3 regions of the Streptomyces sp. NPDC015125 genome follow, and region 2 is predicted to be linked to each of the others. Evidence: riboswitches for the same ligand, from Rfam matches in the RefSeq annotation. Region 2 holds a riboswitch; each other region holds the start of a gene.

Region 1 (5,002 bases), on a different contig from region 2:
ACCCCCACCAGCGCCTGAGCGAGCGGCACCAGCCACCACGAGGCGCGCAGGTCGAGGGGAGGCGTGTCGAGACTGATCAGAAATCCGAAGCCGACGGTCACCGCGGACACCCCGAGGGGCAGCATCAGCAGGGCGTCGAAGCCCCGGACGAACCGGCTGGCCAGGGGCGTCCGCCCGGACGGGCCCCTGCGGAGCCGGGGGAGGGTCAGCGCGGCGGCCGCCAGTCCGCCCACCACCAGCGCGATCGCCGTGGCGGCGGCCCCGTAGGCGAGGGAGTTCCACAGCGCGTCGAGGGGCGCGACGGCGAAGGTGCTGTCGGCGCTCGCGGCCGACCGCAGCGAGGTGTAGAACACCGCTCCATAGCCGTCCGGTCCGGCGAACGACCGCTCCACGAGCACCAGGAGCGGCACGAGGAGCAGGACGGTGATGACGGCGAGCGTCCCCCACAGCAGCGTCCACTGCCCGCGGCCGCGCGGCCGGTGTGCGGTCTGTGAGGCCGGCACGAGCCGCAGGGCGGTTTCCCGGCGGCGCACCGTCCAGGCATGCAACGCCAGCACGCCCAGCACCGCCGCGAATTGGACCATGGTGAGGACGGCGGCCGTCGGCAGATCCAGGAACTCCGCGGTCTGCCGGTAGATCTCCACCTCCAGCGTCGCGAAGGTGGGCCCGCCCAGAATCTGCACCACCCCGAAGGAGGTGAAGGTGAAGAGGAAGACCATCAGCGCGGCGGCCGCGACGGCGGGCCCCAGGGCCGGCAGGGTCACCCTCCGCCAGGCCGCGAACCGTCCGGCCCCCAGCATCCGCGCCGCCTCTTCCTGACGCGGGTCGAGCTGGGCCCAGAGTCCGCCGACGGTCCGGACGACCACGGCGTAGTTGAAGAACACATGCGCGAGCAGGATCGCCCACACCGAGGTGTCCAGGCGCAGGCCCCACAGCTCGTCCAGCAGTCCGCCCCGCCCGGCCAGCGCCAGGAAGGCCGAGCCGACGACGACGGTGGGCAGCACGAACGGCACCGCCACCACCGCCCGCAGCAGCTGTTTGCCCGGGAAGTCGAAACGCGCGAAGACATACGCACCGGGCAGCGCGATCAGCAGCGTCAGCCCGGTCGAGGCCGCCGCCTGCCAGACGGTGAACCACAGCACATGCACGACGTCCGGGTCGCTCAGCACGGTCCCGAACCGGCCGAATTGCCACTGTCCGCCGTCCTTCAGCCCCCGCCCGACGATCGCCACGACCGGATAGGCGAAGAACAGCGCGAAGAAGGCGAGCGGCACCGCCATCAGGCCGAGCCGCGCCGCCGTTCCCCGCACGGGCCGCGGGCGCCGGCTGCGGACTACTTCAGAACGAGCGAGGACCACTGCTTGATCCACTGTTCGCGGTTCTTGGTGATCGTCTCGGGAGGCAGCGTCGTGGGCTTGCCGATCGTCGTGCCGTACTTGGTGAACAGCTCCGGCACCTTGGCGTCCTCGCGTGCCGGGTTGACGAACATCTGCAGCGGTACGTCCTCCTGGAACTTCTTGCTCAGCAAAAAGTCCAGCAGCGCCTTACCGCCCTTCTCGTTCTTCGCTCCCTTGAGCAGGCCGCCGAATTCGATCTGGCGGAAGCAGGTGCCCGTCGCGACCCCGGTCGGCGCCTCCTTGGGCGCGGGCTTCTTGCCCAGCACCTCGGCCGGCGGGCTGGAGGCGTAGGAGACCACCAGCGGCTTGTCGCCCTTGCCCTGGCCGGCCGCGGAGCCCGAGAACCGGTCGTTGTAGGCCTGTTCCCAGCCGTCGACGACCTCGACGCCGTTGGCCTTGAGCTTCTTCCAGTAGCTCTGCCAGCCGTCCTGCCCGTACTTCGCGATGGTGCCGAGCTGGAAGGCGAGCCCCGGGGAGGACGTGGCGGAATTCTCCGTCACGAGCATGCCCTTGTACCGGGGCTTCAGCAGATCATCGAAGCTCTTCGGCGGCGCGGTCTTGTGGCGGGCGAAGTACCCGCGGTCGTAGTTGACGCAGATGTCGCCGTAGTCGAGCGGGGTGACGCGGTGCTCGCCCTTGTCGAGCTGCAGCCCGGCCGGAACGTCCGCCAGCCCCTTGGCCCGGTACGGGCTGAAGACTCCCTCGTGCAGACCGCGCGAGAGCAGCGTGTTGTCGATGCCGAAGAACACATCGCCCTGCGGATTGCCCTTGGACAGGATCGCCTGGTTGACGGCCTTCCCGGCATCCCCGCCCTTGAGGATCCTGACCTGGTAGCCGCTCTCCTTCTCGAAGGCGCTCAGGACGGACTTGGAGACGTTGAACGAGTCATGGCTGACGAGCGTGACGGTCTTGGCGTCCGCACCCCCGCCGCCCGGGGCACCGCATGCGGCCAGCGCGGACATGCCGACCGCGGCGGCGACCGCCGTGGCGGTGATTCTGCTCGTGGTGCTCACTGATTTCCTCCTGGCTGGCCAGGAAGAGACGCGGCCCCGCCCGGTGTCCACGGCTCCCGGCGTCCGAAGACGTACGGAGGGGACTCGGGGCGGGGCGCAACAGCATGAGTGACGACCGAACTTCCTACCCGGAATGACCCGGGCGAGGTTCAAGGGTCTGCGGGCGCCGTAGGTCTACGACGCTTCCGCACTCTCAGCGCTGTGGCGCTCCCCTGTCGGATGGTGCATTTGTTCGATCACACAGTACCAGCGGGCGGTCAACGTTCCGAGGCCGCGAGCTGCCCGCAGGCGCCGTCGATCTCCTGGCCGCGGGTGTCGCGGACGGTCACCGGCACACCGTGTGCCTCGATGGCCTGGACGAACGCCCGCTCGTCCTCGGGACGCGAGGCGGTCCACTTCGAACCGGGCGTCGGATTCAGCGGAATGAGGTTCACATGGACGCGCTTGCCCTTCAGCAGCCGTCCCAGCAGGTCACCGCGCCACGCCTGGTCGTTGATGTCCCGGATCAGCGCGTACTCGATCGAAATCCGGCGCCCGGACTTCTCCGCGTACTCCCACGCCGCGTCCAGCACCTCACGCACCTTCCAGCGCGTGTTGACGGGCACCAGGGTGTCGCGCAGCTCGTCATCGGGCGCATGCAGCGACACCGCCAGCCGGCACTTGAATCCTTCGTCGGCGAACCGCAGCATCGCCGGCACCAGCCCGACCGTCGAGACGGTGATGCCCCGCTGGGAAAGCCCCAGCCCGTCGGGCTCGGGGTCGGTCAGCCGCCGGATCGCCCCGACCACCCGCTTGTAGTTGGCGAGCGGCTCGCCCATCCCCATGAAGACGATGTTGGACAGCCGCGCCGGCCCGCCCGGCACCTCGCCGTCGCGCAGCGCTCGCATCCCGTCGACGATCTGGTGCACGATCTCGGCGGTCGACAGATTCCGGTCCAGGCCCGCCTGCCCCGTCGCGCAGAACGGACAGTTCATTCCGCACCCGGCCTGCGAGGAGATGCACATGGTGACCCGGTCCGGGTAGCGCATCAGCACGGACTCGACGAGCGTGCCGTCGTGCAGCTTCCACAGGGTCTTGCGCGTGGTGTCGTCGTCACACGAGATGTGCCGCATGACCTTCATCAGGTCCGGCAGCAGCTCGCTCGCCAGCTTCTCGCGCGCCGCGGCCGGGATGTCGGTCCACTGCGCCGGGTCGTGCGCATAGCGGGCGAAGTAGTGCTGCGACAGCTGCTTGGCGCGAAACGGCTTCTCCCCGATCGCGGCCACCGCTTCGCGACGCTCGACGGGAGTGAGATCGGCAAGGTGCCGCGGAGGCTTCTTGGCCCCACGCGGCGCGACGAAAGTAAGTTCTCCGGGTGCAGGCATGGTGCGTCCAGTGTGGCAGATCGTCCAGGGAGCCCCAGGCCGGAGCGGTGAGGGGTCCATCACCCACGGTGGCCTTCTGCCCTTGACGGCCCGCCTCGCACGGCCCGGGGACGGCCCGGGGACGACCCGGGGACGCCCCGGGGACGGCCGGATCATCGGCTCGACCTCGGCCTTGGCGCTCAACTGTGATCACTCCGTGTGGCGGGGAAACCGGGTGAGCAGTGGCCGCCGAAGAGATCTCGGCTTGGTTGCGTTAGCCGGCGGGTTGGGGGGCAGCTCGCTCACCAGGCGCATACTGCTCGTAATGACAAAACCTGCCGTAGCCCGGCGCCATCTGCCGTCCAGCCCCTTCAAGCCCCCGGTCACGCGTCCTCCCAAGCAGTTCGCGATGGGCGACCGGGTCACACACGATGAGTACGGCCTCGGCCGCGTGATCTGTATCGAGGATGAGATCGCGGTACTTGTCGACTTCGGTTCGCAGCAGGCACGGATCATGACTCCGTACGCCAAATTGTCCAAGCTCTGAGCCCTCGCGACGTCCGGGGCATCCGCACGCTCGGCCACGACGGCGGGATGCCCGGCGGAGCACCCACACTGCGCCACGCCACATCGCGGCAGCAGCCGCTCCCCCGACGGACGGCCCCCGCCGAGGCGGGGGCCGCGAGGCGTCGGATGAGCCGTCAGGGCCGGGGGTGCCGGCCTGCTTCGTGACGGCTGATCCCCCTGCGCATCACGGTGAGGACCTGGTCGAGGTCGTCGCCCTGGTGGGGATCGTCGGCCATGCGGTTGCGACGGCGGACGCCGCAGCCGGTGCAGCGGTGGACGATCATGTAGCCCTTGGCGGAGTGGTGGTCGACGGCCACCGGGCGCATCAACGCCCGGCAGTCGCCGGCACGGTCTCCGGGCCTGACGTCCACATGAAGCGAATGCAGACACTGCGGGCAGTGGTTGCGGTAGCTCCCGTTGACGAGGGGTGCGACCTCTTCACCACAGTTGCTGCACGTGAAGCCGGTGTTCTCGGTGGTTCTGCTGATGTGCTGCTCCTCAGCGAGTCGAAGGGATCTTCAACTCGGAGGCGCAGGGTTCCGTTGGCTCTCCCCCTTTTCAGGGGTCTCAGGCTCGGCTGGGGAGGGACGCGGTTCACCGCCCGCTTCTCGGGCGGGCGATTACTTCCGGCTCCAGCTTCATCAGGGCGTGCTCGCAGCCCTGAATCCGGACCACGACCGGG
Region 2 (5,002 bases):
ACCGGAGGCGAGCAGCGCCCGCTCCAGGACGTCGAGGCTGGGCGCGCCACCGGTCCCCATGATCAGGCGGGACGCGAAAGCGGTGCCGGCGAGGGTGAGGGGGTCACAGCCCGCGGCGAAGCCGCTGTCGGATGCGGTGGGGGGCGTCCCCCGGAGCGTTGCGGTGTCGGTCATGTCTGCGGATCAGCCTCCCTGGACCGCGGTGAGCACCTCGACGCGGTCGCCGTCGGCGAGCGGAGTGGTGGGCCACTGGGTACGGGGCACCACGGTCTCATTGACCGCCGCGGCCACCCCGGCGGGCGCCTGGGACAGTGTGGCGACGAGCCGGTCGAGGGTCAGCCCGCCGGGGATCTCGCGGGTCTCGCCGTTGACGGACACCGAGACGGTGGGTGGGGCGGCGTTCATACGGGTTGCTCCTGTGGGGCACGGGTGTGCTCGGGTCCCGGGGCGGTGATGGGGGTCCCCCCGCGCCGTTCAGGGGTGGGGGAGAAGCGCGCGGGGGAGAACGGTCGGGCCTCCTCGGGAAGGAGCCCGGTGGCCAGTACTTCGGCCATCGCGTCACCGGTGACCGGGGTGAGCAGCACTCCGTTGCGGAAGTGGCCGGTGGCGAGGTGCAGGCCGGGCAGTGCGGTCGGCCCGAGCATCGGGGCGTTGTCGGGGGAGCCGGGGCGCAGTCCGGCGCAGGTCTCGACGAGCGGCAGCTCGGTGATGCCGGGGACCAGCTCGTGCGCGTCCCGCAGCAGCTCGTAGACCCCGCCCGCGGTCACGGTGGTGTCCCAGCCCAGCTCCTCGCTGGTGGCGCCGACGACCAGTTCGCCGTTCTCGCGCGGGACCAGATAGAGGGGGCCGCCGCGGACGACCGCCCGTACGGTGCGGGAGAGGAAGGCGGGGCTGCCCGCGGGCATGTCCGGGAGCCGCAGCCGCAGCACCTGGCCCTTGACCGGGCGCACCCGGGGCAGCACCTCGTCGGGCACGCCGGCGAGCCGGCCGCTGTGGCTGCCCGCGGCCAGGACGACCTGACCGGCCGGCACCCGTGTCCCGTCGGCGAGTTCCGCGCCGGTGGCACGGCCGCCGTCGACCGTCAGCCGCGCGGCCGGGCTCCGGTGGAAGGCCACCCCGGAGCGTTCACAGGCGGTCAGCAGCGCGCTCGCCAGCCGGCGCGGATCGACCTGATGGTCGCCGTCCACCCGCAGACCGCCGCGCACCCCGGGGGCGAGCATCGGCTCCAGCCGCCGGCACTCGCGCCCCGTCAGCCACTGTGACTCCAGTCCCGAGCGGATCTGCAGGGTGTGCAGTTCGCGCAGATGGGCACGGTCGTCGGCGTCCAGCGCGACGGCCAGGGTGCCGCACCGCCGATAGCCGACGGGCCGGCCCGCGGCCTCCTCCAGCTCTTCGACGAACCGGGGGTAGCGCCGGGCGGAGGCGAGATTGAGGCCCAGCAGGGTCTGCTCGCCGTAGTGGAGCTCGGTGACCGCTGCCAGCATCCCGGCCGCGACCCGGGCCGCCCCGCCACCGGGCGCGGGGTCGGCCACCGCGGCGCTCAGCCCGCGGACGGCCGCCCGCCAGGCGGTGACCAGGCCGATGATGCCGCCGCCGATGACCAGTACATCAGGGCTTGGCGGGGTGGGTTGTGATCGTGTGGCCGCTGCGTGCATGGGCGTCCAGCCCCTCCCTTCGCCGGCATGACCCGGATCAGGTTCGTACGGTCGGAGGCCGGTCAGCCTCCCTCTCAGCCCGGTGCGTCCGGGCTCCCGCGAGTGCGTGTATCCATCACCCTAATACGGGGCCGCGACGCACCGTAAGGCAGCGCCCCCGGTCTCCCGGGGGCCCGCGTCCCGGGCCGCCCGGACGGTGACGCTGTGTCAGAGATCTCCTTGCGCGCTGCTGCGAGCCGCCTCACACCCCGTCCTAGAGTGATCGGGTGAGCGAGCAGAGCAAGTCCTCCCAGGCCCCTGACCGCACGCCGCACGTCGTGATCGCCGGCGCCGGAATCGCAGGTGTGCAGACCGCGGTCGCCCTGCGCGAACAGGGCTGGCCCGGCGCGATCACGCTCCTCGGTGACGAGCCCCACCAGCCCTACGACCGTCCGCCGCTGTCCAAGGCGGTGCTGCTGGGCAAGGCCGAGGGCTCCGCCTTCGACGTCGACTTCGAAGCGCTCGGCGTGGCACTCCACCTCAGCCGCCCGGTCACCGCCCTGGTGCCGGACGCCCATGTGATCGAGACGGCCGACGGCCCGGTCCCCTACGACTATGCGGTCCTGGCGACCGGTGCCGACCCGATCGTGCTGCCCGGCAGCGAGGGGCTGCCCGGCGTCCATCTGCTGCGCACCCTGGACGACGCCGAGCGGCTGCGGCCGGTGCTCGCCGCCCAGCACGAGATCGTGGTCGTCGGGGCGGGCTGGATCGGTGCCGAGTTCGCGACCGCGGCACGCGAGGCGGGGTGCGCGGTCACCGTCGTCGAAGCCGCCGACCGCCCGCTGGCCGGTGCGCTGCCCGCCGAGGTCGCCGCCCATATGACCGGCTGGTACGCGGATGCGGGCGCTGAGCTGCGCACCGGCGCCCGGGTCGCCTCCGTCACGGCGGGCGCGGTCACCCTCGAGGACGGCACGGTGCTGCCCGCCGACGCGGTGGTCATCGGGATCGGTGCCCGCCCCGCGACCGGCTGGCTGGCCGGCTCGGGCGTCGAGGTCTCGCCGCGGGACGGCTCCGTACTGGCCGACGAGCAACTGCGCACCTCCGTGGCCGATGTCTACGCGGTCGGCGACTGTGCCTCCTTCCCGTCGGCCCGCTACGGCACCCGGCTGCTGATCCACCACTGGGACAACGCGCTCCAGGGCCCGCGCACGGTCGCCGAGAACATCGCCCGCGGCGAGGCGGAAGGGGTGGCCTACGACCCCGTCCCGTACTTCTGGTCGGAGCAGTTCGGCCGGTTCGTGCAGTACGTGGGCCACCACGGGGACGCCGATGAGCTGGTCTGGCGCGGCGACCCGGCCGGGGCCGCCTGGTCGGTGATCTGGCTGCGGGAAGGACGGCTCGTCGCGCTGCTGGCCGTGGGGCGGCCCCGGGACCTCGCCCAGGGGCGGAAGCTGATCGAGCGGGGTGTGGCCCTGGACCGGGAGCGGGCCGCGAATGCGTCGGTGCCGCTGAAGGCCGCGGCGCTGTAGCCGGGCGCCGGCTGCCGGTGCCGGGCGGCGGGTGGGGGGGGAGAGCCGTGACCGGCGGATGCCCCCGGGTGCCGGCTGTCACCCTCCGGTGTGCAGCAGGCCCCTGATGGCGATGCCCGGCTACCGGCTGTCAGTGGGAGGTGGCAGGCTTGTCCCGTGACCGAGATTGACGCAAACATCGATGGACTCGTCCCCGCCTGGCTCACCCTCCCCGACATCGCCGAACAGCTCGGCGTCGAGGTGACGCGGGTCCGGCAGCTGGTCAAGGAGGGCCAGCTGATCGCGGTGCGCCGCGGCGAAAACCGGGCGCTGCACGTGCCCGCCGATTTCATCCAGGACGACAAGGTGGTCAAGGGCCTCGTCGGCACCCTCACCCTCCTCAAGGACGACGGCTTCACCGACGAGGAGATGCTGGAGTGGCTGTTCACCCCGGATGAGACCCTGCCCGGCACGCCCGCCCAGGCGCTGCGCGAGAATCGCGGCACGGAGGTGAAGCGCCGGGCCCAGGCGCTCGCCGTCTGACGCCGAAGGCGCGGCCCGCCCTGTGCCGGCGGCCGCACCAGCATCCGTAACCGCATCCGCGGGGCGTACGGACCGGAAGGCCCGGCCGTACGCCCCCGACCTGGGGGGAAGCCGCCCGATGACCACCGCACGCCCGGCTCTGGCCGACGCCCGGCTCTATCTCTGCACGGACGCCCGCCGGCGCCAGGGCGATCTCCCGCAGTTCCTGGACGCGGTGCTCGCCTCGGGTGTGGACATCGTCCAGCTGCGGGACAAGGGCATGGAAGCCGGCGAGGAGCTCCGCCATCTGGAGGTCTTCGCGGACGCCTGCCGACGGCACGGGAAGCTGCTCGCGGTCAACGACCGCGCGGATGTCGCCCATGCGGCGGGCAGCGAGGTCTTGCATCTCGGACAGGGCGATCTGCCGGTCCCGGCCGCCCGCGCCCTGCTGGGCCCGGACGTCCTCATAGGCCGCTCCACCCATGCCGAGGCCGAGGTGGACGCCGCGCTCACCGAACCCGGTGTGGACTACTTCTGCACGGGCCCGTGCTGGCCGACACCCACCAAGCCGGGCCGTCACGCCCCCGGCCTCGACCTGGTCCGCTACGCCGCGGCCCGCGCCCCCGAGCGCCCCTGGTTCGCGATCGGCGGGATCGACGCCGGGAATCTGGACGAGGTGCTGCAGGCGGGCGCCCGCCGGATCGTGGTGGTCCGCGCCCTCACGGAGGCGGACGATCCGGGAGCGGCGGCCGCCGCACTGGCCCGGCGCATCCGGACCTGGGACGCCCCGGACGCCTCCGCACCGTCCCGCCCGGCCCACGGGACCGGGTGACCCTTGTCACGTCGCACGGTGCCGGGAGTCGGGCGGTTCCCTGACGCCCGGGCGACCGGAAAATGTCCACCCAGTGGACATCAGCCCGGCCAACCAGGCATTACGCCCGACGCGGTTGGTGTGTGCCGGGCCGGTGGTTAACCTGCCGGTATGGCCCTAGGCACAGCTTCCACCAGGACTGATCGCGCACGCACGGTGCGCGACCTGCTTGCTTCCGGTAAGCAGTCGTATTCGTTCGAGTTCGCCGCCCCCAAGACGGAGAAGGGCGAGAGGACCCTGTGGAACGCCATCCGCCGCATCGAGGCCGTCGCGCCGACGTTCGTCTCCGTGACGTACGGCGCCGGCGGCACCTCTCGTGACGGCACGGTGCGCGCCACCGAGCGCATCGCCACCGACACCACCCTGACCCCGGTCGCCCATCTGACCGCGGTCAACCACTCCACGGCCGACCTGCGCAACATCATCGGCCAGTACGCCGACGCCGGGATCCGCAATATGCTCGCGCT
Region 3 (5,002 bases), on a different contig from region 2:
GATGGCGCCAATAGGGCCACGGGGATGTTTCCCGGCCATCTCCGATCAAGTGCGGGGCAGTGGTTGATGACCGACACAGTTCAGGCAGAAGTGATCATGAGCTTCGTCGTTTCGGAAGAGCTCGCGTTCCGGATTCCGGTGGAGCTGGACTTCGCCAGCGCCGATCCGTACGCCGTCCGCCTCACCTTCGACCTTCCCGGCGATGCGCCCGTGACCTGGGCGTTCGGTCGAGAGTTGCTGCTGGACGGGCTGAGCCGGCCGTCCGGTGAGGGTGATGTGCGTATCGAGCCGGCATCCCCCGCGCACCTCAGTGATGTCTTCATCAGCCTTCAAGTCGGCGCCGAGCGCGCGCTGTTCCGCGTCAGCGCGGCACCGTTGGTCGCCTTCCTCGACCGTACGGACCGGCTTGTACCGCTGGGCAAGGAAGAGGTCTGCGACACCCTGGAGGCCGTGCTGGACCAGATCCTCACGGAGGCGCCGGCCGGCTGACCCGCCCCGGTCGCACCGTCCACGCCGACGCCCTGCCGGGTACGCCGGTCCTCCTGCGTGCCCGCGTACCCTCCGCTCCCTGCCCGTGCCGCCTGCCTGCCACCGCACTCCTCCCGTCCGCCCCCGCCCCTCTCACGGCCCGTGGGGGACGGAAGTCGTGTCCCTGAGCTTCCGTCACCGCTTACGGCGCCTGCCGCGTCCCCCGCGACGGCCCGGACGGCTCTCCGTGGCGCCTGTCGGCATGCCGGCACCCATTCCGGCCCCGGCATCCACCTCGGCCCCGAAATCTGCCCCGGACTGCCGGACGACTCCCGGCCCGCCGTCACTTCCCGGCCCGCCCCGCCCCTTCCGGTCCGCCGAGACCACCAGTGCCGCCAGCAACGTCGTCAGCGGCACTGCGGCCACCAGCCCGATGCTGCCCACGAGCGTGCGGACGACCTCCTCCGCGACCACTTCGCTCGTGGCGACCGTGCCGACGCTGCTCTGTGCGATCGAGAACAGCAAAAGCAACGGCAGTGCGGCACCCGCGTAGGCCAGCACAAGGGTGTTGACGACGGACGCGATGTGGTCCCGGCCGATCCGCATCGCGGCGCCGTAGAGCTTGCGCCAGCCGGCCAACGGGTCCGCCTCCTTGAGTTCCCAGACCGCGGCGGTCTGCGTCACCGTCACATCGTCGAGCACCCCCAGAGACCCGATGATGATCCCGGCGAGCAGCAGACCGCGGATCTCGATATCGGGGTACAGGCCGTGCACCAGCCCCGTCGTGTCGTCCGTATTGCCGGTCAGCAGCGCCCAGTTGATGAACACCGATCCGAGCAGCCCGATCAGCAGCAGCGAGGCGAGGGTGCCGAGTACGGCCACCGACGTACGGGCCGTCAGCCCATGGCACAGGTACAGCGCGATCAGCATGATCGCGCTTCCCCCGACCACTGCCACCACCAGCGGGTTGGAACCCTGAAGGATCGCCGGGAGGATGAACAGCGTCAGGACCACAAAGCTGGCCGCCAGTGCCACCAGCGCCAGTACTCCACGCAGTCGGCCGACGATTACCACCGCGAACGCGAAGAGGGCGGCCAGTACCCACATCGGGAGGGTCCGGTCGACATCGCTGACCGAATACTGCAGATCCTTCGGCGCCTTGGGGGAGTACGCCACCACCACGTCCTGGCCGGTGGTGTAGTGACGCAGGGCGTCCGGCGTCACTACCGCCTGGAAGGTGCGTCCCGCGTTCTCTCCCGTGGTGACTTTGATCGTCGCCTGCTGACAGGGCTCGCCTTTGGCCCGGCCCCCGGCCGGTGGTTGTCCTGTCGGGGACGGTGGCTGGGGCTGCTGCTCGGCATGGACATCCGCGCAGTTCACCTCCGCCACCTTGATGACTCTGGCCTGCTCCGTGGGCTGGTCGAAGCCGACGCCGGACGGCTTATGGGGAGGCGCACCTCCCGGCCAGAGCACGACCAGGCCGACCGCCACCGCGGCTGCAAAAGGGATCAACACTGCCGCGATGACCTTGCGCAGATGCCGGGAGACGGGCGCGGCAGGGCCATGGCCGTGCGCGTGTGAGTGCACGGCGGAATGGTGGTGGGACTCGTGAGGGCTCACCACCCGATCATTGCAAGAACTCCGGGGCCCCCTGTTCACTCCGCCACATCGGCCGCTACCGTGGTGCCACCTTTGCAATCGCGGGAGCTCGGAGCACCGGGCTGAGAGGGCGCTGACCTTCGTCCCAGCGGCGTTTCACGTGAAACGCCCATGGACGCAAGCCGCTGCGTCGACCGCTGAACCTGTTACCGGGTAATGCCGGCGTAGGGAGTTGGGTCTCATGACTCTGCAGGATGCACGCACGCCCGAAAACGGAAACGGTGCCGGCGGCAGCAGTGAGCCGCAGATCGGCTGGCACAAGGGCTATGTCTCCGGATCGCGCCCGGATCTTCGGGTCCCGGTCCGGCGGGTGCACCTCACCAACGGCAAGGACGTGACGCTTTACGACACGTCAGGGCCGTACACCGACCCGCACATCGATACCGACGTCCGCCGTGGTCTGGCGCCGCTGCGGGAGAACTGGATCATCACTCGCGGCGACACCGAGGAGTACACGGGCCGCCCCCTGCGGCCCGAGGACGACGGCCTCAAGCACACCTCGCCGCGCGGCGGTCTCAAGAACCTCGACGCGGTCTTCCCGGGCCGCCCCCGCCAGCCCCGCCGCGGCCGTGACGGCGCCGCGGTCACCCAGCTCGCCTACGCCCAGCGCGGCGAGATCACCGCGGAGATGGAGTATGTCGCCCTCCGCGAGAACGTCACCCCCGAGTTCGTCCGCGACGAGATCGCGGCGGGACGCGCGGTGCTGCCGTCGAACATCAACCACCCGGAGATCGAGCCGATGATCATCGGCAAGAACTTCCTGGTGAAGGTGAACGCCAACATCGGCAATTCGGCGGTCACTTCCTCCATCGAGGAGGAGGTGGAGAAGATGACCTGGGCGACTCGCTGGGGCGCCGACACGGTCATGGACCTCTCCACCGGCCGCAATATCCACACCACCCGCGAATGGGTGCTGCGCAACTCCCCCGTCCCCATCGGCACCGTCCCCCTCTACCAGGCACTGGAGAAGGTCGACGGCAAGGCCGAGGAGCTGACCTGGGAGATCTACAAGGACACCGTCATCGAGCAGGCCGAACAGGGCGTCGACTACATGACGGTGCACGCCGGGGTGCTGCTCCGTTATGTCCCCCTGACGGCCCGCCGTAAGACCGGCATCGTCTCCCGCGGTGGTTCGATCATGGCGGCCTGGTGCCTGGCGCATCACAAGGAGTCGTTCCTCTATACGCACTTCGAGGAGCTCTGCGAGATCCTCGCCTCGTACGACGTCACCTACTCGCTCGGAGACGGCCTGCGCCCCGGATCCATCGCGGACGCCAATGACGAGGCCCAGTTCGCGGAGCTGCGGACACTCGGTGAGCTGAACACCATCGCCAAGCGGCACGGCGTCCAGACGATGATCGAGGGCCCGGGACATGTCCCGATGCACAAGATCAAGGAGAACATCGACCTCCAGCAGGAGATCTGCGAGGAGGCCCCGTTCTATACGCTCGGGCCGCTGACCACCGATATCGCACCCGCCTACGACCACATCACCTCTGGTATCGGCGCGGCGATGATCGCTTGGTGGGGCACCGCCATGCTCTGCTACGTCACGCCCAAGGAGCATCTGGGCCTCCCGGACCGCGACGACGTCAAGACCGGCGTCATCACGTACAAGATCGCGGCTCATGCGGCAGACCTGGCCAAGGGGCATCCGGGCGCCCAGGGATGGGATGACGCGCTCTCCGACGCCCGCTTCGAGTTCCGCTGGGAGGACCAGTTCAACCTGGCCCTCGACCCGGACACGGCCCGCGCCTTCCATGACGCGACGCTGCCTGCCGAGCCGGCGAAGACGGCCCACTTCTGCTCGATGTGCGGCCCGAAGTTCTGCTCGATGAAGATCAGCCAGGACATCCGCCGCGAACACGGGGGTGATCTGGCGATCGACCCCGAGGCCGGAATGGCCGAGAAGTCGAAGGAGTTCGCGGCTGCGGGCAACCGCGTGTATCTGCCGCTCGCGGAGTAGCCCGCCTTCGGACGTCGCGCCTTCGGGCACCTCGGCAGGAAGGCCCCCACCGAAAGGCGGGGGCCTTCCGCTTGCCCTTCCTGCGGCGTGGGCGCCTCCCGGCGACTCTCACGGCGCCGGGCTGCCCCGCGCTAATCCGGCTGGTGGTCGGATCCCCCGTAATCCGGGCTGGTGAAGTCCGGGCTGGAGTAGCGCGGGCGGGACCCCGAGGAGCCGCTGTCGGGGCTGGTGAACTCGGGGCGGGTGTAGCCGAGGGTGGGGATCCGGCTTTCGGGCGGCGGAGTGCGGCGGGGGACGTAGCGGGCCGGGTCGTCGCCCGGAGTGGCGGTGGGGTCGGCGAGGGCCTCACGGAGAAATGGCAGCACACCGCGCTCCAGGAGGGCACCGCGCCACACCTCACGGGCGTGGTCCAGTGCCTCGCCCAGTTCGTCGGTTCTGGCGACCTGGGGCGACGAGCCGTTGCGCAGCGCCGTGACGAGCAGTCCGGCCATCGCGACAAGCGTTCCCGCGGCGGTCAGTGCCGCGAAGATCCAGCCGACGTTGATCAGTGGCTGCGCCAAGGACTTGTCGGGGCTGATGGCGCGCAGCACATAACCGATGAGGAGGAAGAGAACCGCGGCGATGCCGGCGAGGACGGGCGCGAGGACGGCGACCATGGCGGTGAGCCCGGCGCCGGTGGTTTCGGCCTCGCCCAGGGCCGTGGCGGTGGCCGGTCCTGGGCTCCCGTCGGCCTCCGGGCTCTGCTCCTCGTCGTCCGCTGCGACGTGGGACAGCGCGGGCGTCGGCGCGCGCCACTCGGCGCGGAGCTGTACATAGCGTTGGTATTCGGCCGTGGCGCATGCGGCGATGGCGGTGGTCGCACTGAGCGCCATCGTGCGCAACTGCTCGTTGTTGAGGTGGTTTCCCGCG

What was found. Region 2 has a riboswitch for thiamine pyrophosphate ahead of thiO (glycine oxidase ThiO). Riboswitches for the same ligand answer to the same signal wherever they lie in the genome.
Region 1: it holds a riboswitch for thiamine pyrophosphate, as region 2 does, so the genes downstream of both, ACF088_RS00365 (thiamine ABC transporter substrate binding subunit) here and thiO (glycine oxidase ThiO) in region 2, are expected to answer to the same signal.
Region 3: it holds a riboswitch for thiamine pyrophosphate, as region 2 does, so the genes downstream of both, thiC (phosphomethylpyrimidine synthase ThiC) here and thiO (glycine oxidase ThiO) in region 2, are expected to answer to the same signal.

What each region holds. Positions count from the first base shown of each region.
Region 1 is NZ_JBIBVF010000001.1:94,873-99,874, forward strand. It holds gene ACF088_RS00360 (ABC transporter permease) at 1-1,358, opposite strand, end outside; gene ACF088_RS00365 (thiamine ABC transporter substrate binding subunit) at 1,334-2,410, opposite strand; TPP riboswitch at 2,514-2,634, opposite strand; gene rlmN (23S rRNA (adenine(2503)-C(2))-methyltransferase RlmN) at 2,668-3,774, opposite strand; gene ACF088_RS00375 (hypothetical protein) at 4,079-4,300, shown strand; gene ACF088_RS00380 (RNHCP domain-containing protein) at 4,455-4,808, opposite strand.
Region 2 is NZ_JBIBVF010000030.1:860-5,861, forward strand. It holds gene ACF088_RS37750 (thiazole synthase) at 1-174, opposite strand, end outside; gene thiS (sulfur carrier protein ThiS) at 184-405, opposite strand; gene thiO (glycine oxidase ThiO) at 402-1,655, opposite strand; TPP riboswitch at 1,653-1,765, opposite strand; gene ACF088_RS37765 (NAD(P)/FAD-dependent oxidoreductase) at 1,922-3,163, shown strand; gene ACF088_RS37770 (Rv2175c family DNA-binding protein) at 3,320-3,685, shown strand; gene thiE (thiamine phosphate synthase) at 3,804-4,496, shown strand; gene metF (methylenetetrahydrofolate reductase [NAD(P)H]) at 4,647-5,002, shown strand, end outside.
Region 3 is NZ_JBIBVF010000006.1:256,727-261,728, reverse strand. It holds gene ACF088_RS17095 (SsgA family sporulation/cell division regulator) at 67-489, shown strand; gene ACF088_RS17090 (YibE/F family protein) at 664-2,091, opposite strand; TPP riboswitch at 2,159-2,315, shown strand; gene thiC (phosphomethylpyrimidine synthase ThiC) at 2,309-4,093, shown strand; gene ACF088_RS17080 (hypothetical protein) at 4,225-5,002, opposite strand, start outside.